Regions from separate parts of the Carnobacterium sp. FSL W8-0810 genome, predicted to be linked through region 1. Evidence: riboswitches for the same ligand, from Rfam matches in the RefSeq annotation. Region 1 holds a riboswitch; the other holds the start of a gene.

Region 1 (4,201 bases):
AAAGGAAGATGCAAAACATTTAAGTGAAATTGGAATAACCAGTGTATGGATTCCACCATGTTTTAAAGGTACAGGAACACAAGACAATGGATACGGAATATATGATTTATACGATTTAGGTGAGTTTGATCAAAAAGGTACTATCCGCACAAAGTATGGTACAAAAGAAGAATTAATAGCAGCAATTGATGAGCTGCATAAATACGAAATCCAAGTTTATGCAGATGTTGTTTTAAATCATAAAGCAGGCGCAGATGGAGTTGAACGATTTAAAGCGATTGAAGTGGATCCTGATGATCGCAATCAAACAATCAGTGAACCCTATGAAATTGAAGGATGGACAGAGTTTACTTTTCCAGGTAGAAAAGGGAAATACTCTGATTTCCAATGGCATTGGTACCATTTTTCAGGAACGGATTACAATCAAGAAAACGAGAAAAAAGCTATTTATCGTATTGAAGGTCAAAATAAAGGCTGGGCCGATGACGAAACAGTAGATAACGAGTATGGCAATTACGATTACCTCATGTATGCTGATATTGATTATAGTCATCCAGAAGTTGTTGAAGAAACAAAAAAATGGGCTAATTGGTTTATTGCAGAAACTGGAGTAGATGGTTTTAGGTTAGATGCGGTCAAACATATTAACGAGAATTTCATTTATGAATTACGCGAAAGTATTGAATCTAATTTTGGCAAACAATTTTTTATTGTGGGAGAGTATTGGGACCAAAATTACTCTAGTTTAAAGAATTATTTAGAGAGCCAAGGCTATAAAATGGATCTATTTGACGTAGGATTGCATCACCAATTAGAACAAGCTTCAAAAATGGGTAACGAATTTGATTTGACACAATTATTTGATCAAACGTTAATCCAAAATAATCCCATGCAAGCTGTAACTTTTGTAGATAATCATGATTCTCAACCAAATCAATCGCTGGAATCCTTTATTGAGCCATGGTTTAAGCCTGCAGCTTATGGAGTTATCTTACTAAGACAAGAAGGCTATCCAGTGCTCTTTTACGGTGATTATTACGGTATCAAAGGGGATGATCCAATTGAACCTCAGCGTGAAGTAATCGATAAATTATTGTACCTTAAAAAGAATTATGCTTATGGAAATCAAACAGATTATTTTGATCACAGAAATTGTATTGGTTGGACTCGATCAGGAAATGAAGAGTATCCAAGAGGGTGTGCTGTAGTCATCTCAAATAGTGAAGCTGGCTTTAAGGATATGTTTGTAGGAGAAGACAAAAGTGGATGTGTTTATGAAGATTATCTAGGTAATTGTACAAATAAAATAACGATTGATGAAGAAGGTAATGGTCATTTTCTTGTAGAAGCCGGTTCTGTATCTGTGTGGGTGAATAAAGAAGAATAATTAAATTAAAAGAAAAAGATCGAATTGTTGCTAACTAATGAATAGACTGAAAAAATTTATTCATTAGTTACTTTTTTTTGTACTCTTAATGTCTAATTACTTAAGAAAATTGATTAAATAGTTTGTATATAGTAAGCTTATAAGTAATTAAATGTTTTGCAGGGGGACACATTTGTGTTGAGAAGGTAAAACCTGACCCTTTGAACCTGTTAGTTAACACTGACGTAGGGAGCACTAGGTACATATCTGTTAAATTATACGTACTGAGCTCTCCATTTCTATGGGGAGCTTTTCTTTTGTAAAACTTTTAATTGCGGGGGGACACGCTTGTGTTGAGAAGGTTAAAACCTGACCCTTTGAACCTGTTAGTTAATACTGACGTAGGGAGCGATTAGTGTTTTTTTCATACACTTTTTTTAGCCTCTACGCTTTTTGTAGAGGCTTTTTTTGCTTGCGTCCAAAATAAAGGAGGACTGAGAGTTAGATTTTTGAAGAATGGTGAAAAGAAATGGCAGACAAAAAAGTAGAGGAAAGAGGAATGAAATATGTTAGTACAAATTAAAAAAAAAGCTCCTTTAGTGCATTGCATGACAAATTACGTAGTTGCTAATTTCACAGCGAATGGGTTACTTGCAGTCGGTGCTTCACCTATTATGGCTGATGAAGTTAAAGAGGTATCTGAAATAGTGTCGATTGCTCAAGCATTGCTTATTAATATTGGAACAGTGAATGACCGTACAGCAGAAGCTATGCTGCTTGCAGGCAAAACAGCAAATGAATTATCTATTCCTATTGTGCTGGATCCAGTAGGTGTTGGTTCTACAAGTTATCGCAAACAATTGGTTAAGCACCTTCTGAATAAAATTCAGTTTGATTTAATTCGGTGCAATGCAGGTGAGCTAGCGGCAATTGCCGGTGAGGTTTGGCAACCAAAAGGTGTAGATAGCGGCACAGGTGAAATAGATATTGCTAAAATCGCAAAACGAGTTGCTTTGCAGTATACGTGCCTTGTCATTGTAACGGGTGAATCAGATTTTATAACAGATGGGCATGAGGGAATTCATGTTTCAGGAGGCAAGAAAATAGCGACACACATCACAGGTACTGGGTGTTTATTAAGTGCTATCTGTGCAGCGTCGCTTGCGAGCAGCGGTATGAATCCAATGCAAAGTTTAGCAGCGACGTTAAAAGATTACAAGCAAGCTGCTGAACAAAGTACAAATGAAGTGGGTACGTTTGCTTTACAATTTATGAACACATTACAAAAATTATCGGAGGTTGAGAGATGATTGCACTAACAATAGCTGGATCAGATTCAGGTGGCGGTGCTGGAATTCAAGCGGATATAAAAACATTTCAAGAACTGGGTGTATTTGGAACAACAGCAATAACAGCATTAACTGATCAAAATACACTAGGAGTACACGGTATTTTTGAAGTATCGCCAATTTTTGTACAGCAACAATTACAAACAATACTAGATGATTTTTCTGTAAAAGCAATTAAAACAGGAATGTTATTTTCAGCTGAAATTATTGAAGTTGTGGCTAAAATCGTACAACAATACCAAATTCCACTAATCGTTGATCCAGTGATGATTGCAAAAGGCGGAGCAAGTCTTTTACAAGATGAAGCAGTAAAAACGTTAATCGAAAAGCTGTTTCCTTATACAACAATTTGCACACCAAATATCCCTGAGGCAGAACTTTTAACAGGTAAACGGATTAAAAATGTTAAAGATATTGAAGAAGCTGCACAGCAAATCCTTCAAATGGGGGTTGAATGCGTGATTATAAAAGGAGGTCATTTAGATGGAGAACAGGCAACGGATAGAGTATACACTCGTCAGCATTCTTTTTCGATAAGTACCCCTCGTATACAAACAAAAGATACACATGGGACAGGTTGTACATTTTCTGCAGCTCTTACAGCAAATATTGCAAAAGGACTGTCCATACATGAATCGATTATTGAAGCAAAAAAATTCATCCATCTAGCTATTTCTACCCCTCTTCATATTGGAAATGGTCATGGACCAACAAATCATTTTGCTTATAACGATCAAAAAAGAACCTGTGAGGTAGCAGTAAATGAACTGTAATATTTTGAACGTTTATTTTATAATGGGTACAGTGAACTGTAGAAAAGATCCTTTGGAAACTCTTGAAGAAGCTTTACAAGCAGGGATTACTTGTTTTCAATTACGTGAAAAGGGTGAAGGGTCTTTAACAGGTAAAGCGTATGAAGAGTTTGCTCGTGCTTGTCAAAAAATGTGTCAAGCTTACCAAGTACCGTTTATCGTCAATGATGATGTAGAGCTTGCATTTAAATTAAATGCGGATGGTTTTCATATCGGCCAAGAAGATCTAGCGCTTCCTATATTTCGTGAAAAAGCAAAAGGAAAAATAGTGGGTGTTTCTGTACACAATTCTAGAGAAATGGAACAAGCGATACTTAACGGAGCAGATTACGTCGGAATTGGTCCACTATATAAAACGCAATCTAAAAAAGATGCGAAGCCTCCTGCTGGGTTGTATTTTTTAAAAGCTATACGAAAACAATTTGCTAACTTTCCAATTGTAGGAATAGGTGGAATTACAGAAGAAAATGCTAATGCCGTTCGTTCTTCAGGCGCAGACGGTGTGTCTGTTATTTCAGTTATTTGCCACAGTGAAGATATTGGACAAACCGTTAAGAATCTACTGTCAAAGAAAAAAATAAACTAATTATTTAGAGGATTGATTTAGCATTAGTATATAAATAAGGATAAAGCAAATACCACTCCCCTAAAGTATTAGGAGAGTGGTATTTTAG
Region 2 (4,201 bases), 1.6 Mb from region 1:
TTTCTTTTGTCAGTAGATAGCTTTTCTTCATATCTTCATAAAAGAAATTTTGCTGTTGCTGAGCAATCTTAGCATCATAGATAAAAACATTTACTTCAAAATTTAATTTAAAACTACGGATATCAAAATTAGCTGTCCCAATCGAACAGATATCTCCATCCACAACTACTGTTTTTGCATGTAAAAATCCATTATCGTAAATATATACTTCTGCACCAACTGCTGCCATAGCTTCAGCATAATACATGGTAGCCCGATAAATAAATGGATGATCTGGTTTATTCGGTATCATGATTTTAACATCAATCCCAGACATTATAGCAATTTGAATAGATTCCAATACTGAATCATCTGGAACAAAATAAGGCGTTTGAATAAAAACAGACTCTTTAGCCATACTGATCATCTTAATATAACCCTTTTTGATTTGCTCAAGATCTGAATCTGGACCACTCGAAACGACTTGTACGTTCGTATGCCCTTTTTTATCAATTAAAGGGAAGAAATTTTCTTCATATTCCAATTTATGTTTAGGAACTGCTGCATTCCAATCCATTAAAAATCGACTTTGTAATGCAAGGACAGCATTTCCTTGAATTTTTAAATGGGTATCTCTCCAATAGCCAAATTTCTTATACTCGCCTAAATACTCATCTCCAACGTTGAAACCGCCAGTATACCCAATTTTCCCATCAATAATCACAATTTTACGGTGATTACGGTAGTTAAAACGTAAATTAATCAATGGAAATTTTGAACCAAAGAAAGGTTCAGCTTTGCCACCTAATTTTTTTAATTTTTTAAAAAAATTAGGCTTTAACGATCGAGAACCTAAAGCATCATAAATAACTAAAACATCAACTCCAGCAGCTGCACGTTCTTCTAAGACTTTAAGAACACGTTTCCCTATTTTATCGTTATGGATAATATAATAGATCATATGAATGTGATGCTCCGCTTTAGAAATATCTTCTATTAAAGAATTAAATTTCTGTGCTCCATCAGTGAACAATTCAATTTTATTTCCTTTAGTTAAAATTGATTCGTCACTTTCTAAAAATAAACTTGCCATTTCTTTTGCGTTTTCAGTAGCTTGTTTAGCAGATAATAAATTTTCATCCTCTGCTAACATTTCTTTTTGAGCTTGTACGAGCTCTGGCATTCCTATATTTTCTTGAGACTTGATATCAAATATCTTTTCACGGGTCAATTTTTTCCCAATAAACAAATAAAAAATGAATCCAATTCCTGGTAAAAGAATCAATACAAGCAACCATGCCCAAGTAGCAGCAATATCTCGTTTCTCACGAAAAACCGTAATGACAGCAAAAACGATATTTAAAAAGAAAAAACCCAAAAGTATGTATGTGATAATCTGCATCGACGTATTCCTCTCCAACTTTATTATTAGTCAATCTTACTACTTCCCTAATTTTTTAGCTACTACAAACTAGCGAACTGCAGGAATTCATTACCAAAAAAGAGATTGGGCAGCTGCCACAATCTCTCACTTATTTATCCTTAAAAAAAATGGTTAATGTTTACTTTTTGGTAAAAACAACATTGGAGTCGTTTTAGCTATGATGATTAATACAACGCTTGTTACTATTCCAGTAACGAGTGCACTTCCACCGTTCGCAATAAATGAATACCAAATAGGATTCATTCCTTCTGGAGCATAACTTCCCCAAAAATAATACCCTGCAATAAAGTGCCAGAAGAAACGAGCTGCTGTTCCTAATATCGTTCCAAAGACAATTAATTGATATTGCTTTAGTTTTTTATTTTCTTTAAAAGATCGTTGGATAGGTCTGCTTACCAGACCTGCAAAACCAACAAAAGCAAAAGCAACAAAATATTCTATAAATCCTTGTAATGGATGCAATATACTAGCGTTTCCAACTAAGAAATGCAATACTCCCCATAAAAATCCTGATGCAGACGCTGCTATAAAACCATACCTAAATGCAAACAACGTTAACGGAATCATCCCTAACGAAATTGTAAATCCTGTTCCAATATTGGTTGGAATCAAAGATAACACAATTGCTAAAGCGGCAACTATCGTCCCTTCTATCCAAACACGTAACCTCATACTACTCAAAAAAAACTCCTCCTTCATGTGTTGAACAGTGCCACACATCAAAGGAGGAGTCCGAATAATCATTTTAACACTATTATTTCGTCCCCGTCACAATCCCTACGCTCGTACTAACGAACAGGTTCCAAGGGTTAGAATCTATTGATTCAATCTCAGCTTTTTACAGCACCCCTTTGTGATGGTTGTTCATTCAATTTTACTTCCATATAATATAGTACAATTATACTGATTTTTTGTCAATATACGATTTGATGATTCAACTATTAAGCAGATTAAACTAGACTGCCCTCAAGTATTTTTGAGTAAACAAACTTATACCCATCTGCTTCCTTTACTTTCTTTTTAGTATCTTTGAATCCTGATTTTAAATACATCATTTGTCCACTGATGTTATCGTAATCAATCAACAAAACAATTTCATTAATAGAAGAAAACCGCTCTTTTATATACTCCGGTAGTTTTTCCATTGAAGCTTTTCCGTATCCTTGCTTTTGATACCGTTTATCGACCGAATGGGCTTTTAAAAGAATAGCATTGGGATTTGAGACATAGTTTAATACCGAATTTCCTGTTTGAAGGATAAAGAAACCTACCATCGTATCTTGGTCTAAGATCAAGATAGGGTATTTTTCATTTTCATGTAAACTTTCAGTCATACCGACCATAGGCATCACTGTGTAAGGATTTTTTTCTATTATATAATCTTCTATCATAGAAACATCGCCTACTGTTGCTTCTCTTAGTATAATATTTTCCATCCTATTCATACACTAACCTCCACTGATTTATTGTATTAAACCTCTTTATAAGCCTACCTTACCTGTCCCCATCCCATTCAGCATAAAATTCTGATAAATAGTGTTCCATAAAAGCATGTCTTTGTTCTGCTAACTTTTTCCCAGAAGTTGTATTCATTTCTTCCCTTAGTTTTAACAATTTTTCATAAAAATGCATAATAGCTGTATCTTCTCCAGAACGATAATCTTCTATAGTAAGATGTTCACGTGGTTTTTTTTCCGGATCATGTATCAATCGATTTTTTGAACCTGAATAGGCCATTGTTCTAGCGATCCCAATTGCTCCTATTGCATCCAATCTATCTGCATCTTGAATAATTTTTCCTTCTATTGAAGTCAATTTAGTTTTATTTGTCCCACCTTTGTATGACATGTGAAGAATGATATCCATTATTTGTTCTGTTTCTTCTTCAGTTATAGGATGAGTTGAAAGCCAACTTCTAACTTTCTTCTCCCCATCAGCTTCTGTTTTATTCATTTTTTCATCAGCCACATCATGTAAAAGAGCCGCCATCTCGCAAATAAAGAAATTTATTTCTTTACGTTCTTGTTTTGCAATACTTTTTGCTAAATTTCTGACTCGATGAATATGCCACCAATCATGACCGCTAGCATCATCTTTTAATAATTTATATACATAGTCTTCTGTATGTTCAATAATTTTTTTTTGTAAATCTGTTAACATTTTTTCCACCTCATTTGTACTCTTCCAGCACTTCAAAATAAGTCTATCAATCCCACTAAAAAACCACAAGTTATATGTCAATTTTTATATCTTATTTTTTATCTTTTTTTACAAGAAACCTAAAAAGAAAACGCTTTTAAAAACTTTTTTTATTTTTTTTATTCCCCCTCTCAGGTCTGTCGTCAAGGTAAAACAACGGTATTAAAGCTTATTTTTGAAAATGGTTTTGTTTTTCATTTTTTTTTATTCATGTTACACTGATTATTGTGCTTCATTTTAAAAGTTTTTTTTTAATGAATAGATGTCGATTTTTCTTAAACATTTTTCAAAGAAATCAGCCATTTTACGAATGGTTTCTATAACAATTTATGTTTTGATTCTATCCTTATCAGATTGTACTTTATTCATTTTGATTCACTAGTTGACATTCATAAATAAAAAAAGGAAGGGGATGTTATTTTTGTCAAAAATAACTATTGAAAATGTTACAAAAGTTTTTGGTAAAAGAACAACACAAGCCTTAGAGTTGTTAAACCAACAAAAATCTAAGCAAGAAATCTTTAAAGAAACTGGGGCCACTGTAGGAGTAAACAACGTTAGCTTTACAGTTGAAGAAGG

The links. A riboswitch is a leader RNA that binds a small molecule or an ion and turns the genes downstream of it on or off. The one in region 1 is predicted to bind thiamine pyrophosphate.
Region 2: linked by a shared signal. The riboswitch ahead of thiT (energy-coupled thiamine transporter ThiT) and the one ahead of thiM (hydroxyethylthiazole kinase) in region 1 are both predicted to bind thiamine pyrophosphate.

Annotation. Positions count from the first base shown of each region.
Region 1 is NZ_JBBOWO010000001.1:548,256-552,456, reverse strand. Features, by position in the region: gene NST49_RS02690 (alpha-amylase) at 1-1,387, shown strand, start outside; TPP riboswitch at 1,538-1,635, shown strand; TPP riboswitch at 1,693-1,791, shown strand; gene thiM (hydroxyethylthiazole kinase) at 1,933-2,676, shown strand; gene thiD (bifunctional hydroxymethylpyrimidine kinase/phosphomethylpyrimidine kinase) at 2,673-3,488, shown strand; gene thiE (thiamine phosphate synthase) at 3,478-4,113, shown strand.
Region 2 is NZ_JBBOWO010000001.1:2,105,029-2,109,229, forward strand. Features, by position in the region: gene cls (cardiolipin synthase) at 1-1,381, opposite strand, end outside; gene thiT (energy-coupled thiamine transporter ThiT) at 1,535-2,095, opposite strand; TPP riboswitch at 2,181-2,284, opposite strand; gene NST49_RS10160 (GNAT family N-acetyltransferase) at 2,374-2,868, opposite strand; gene NST49_RS10165 (HD domain-containing protein) at 2,918-3,583, opposite strand; gene NST49_RS10170 (quaternary amine ABC transporter ATP-binding protein) at 4,035-4,201, shown strand, end outside.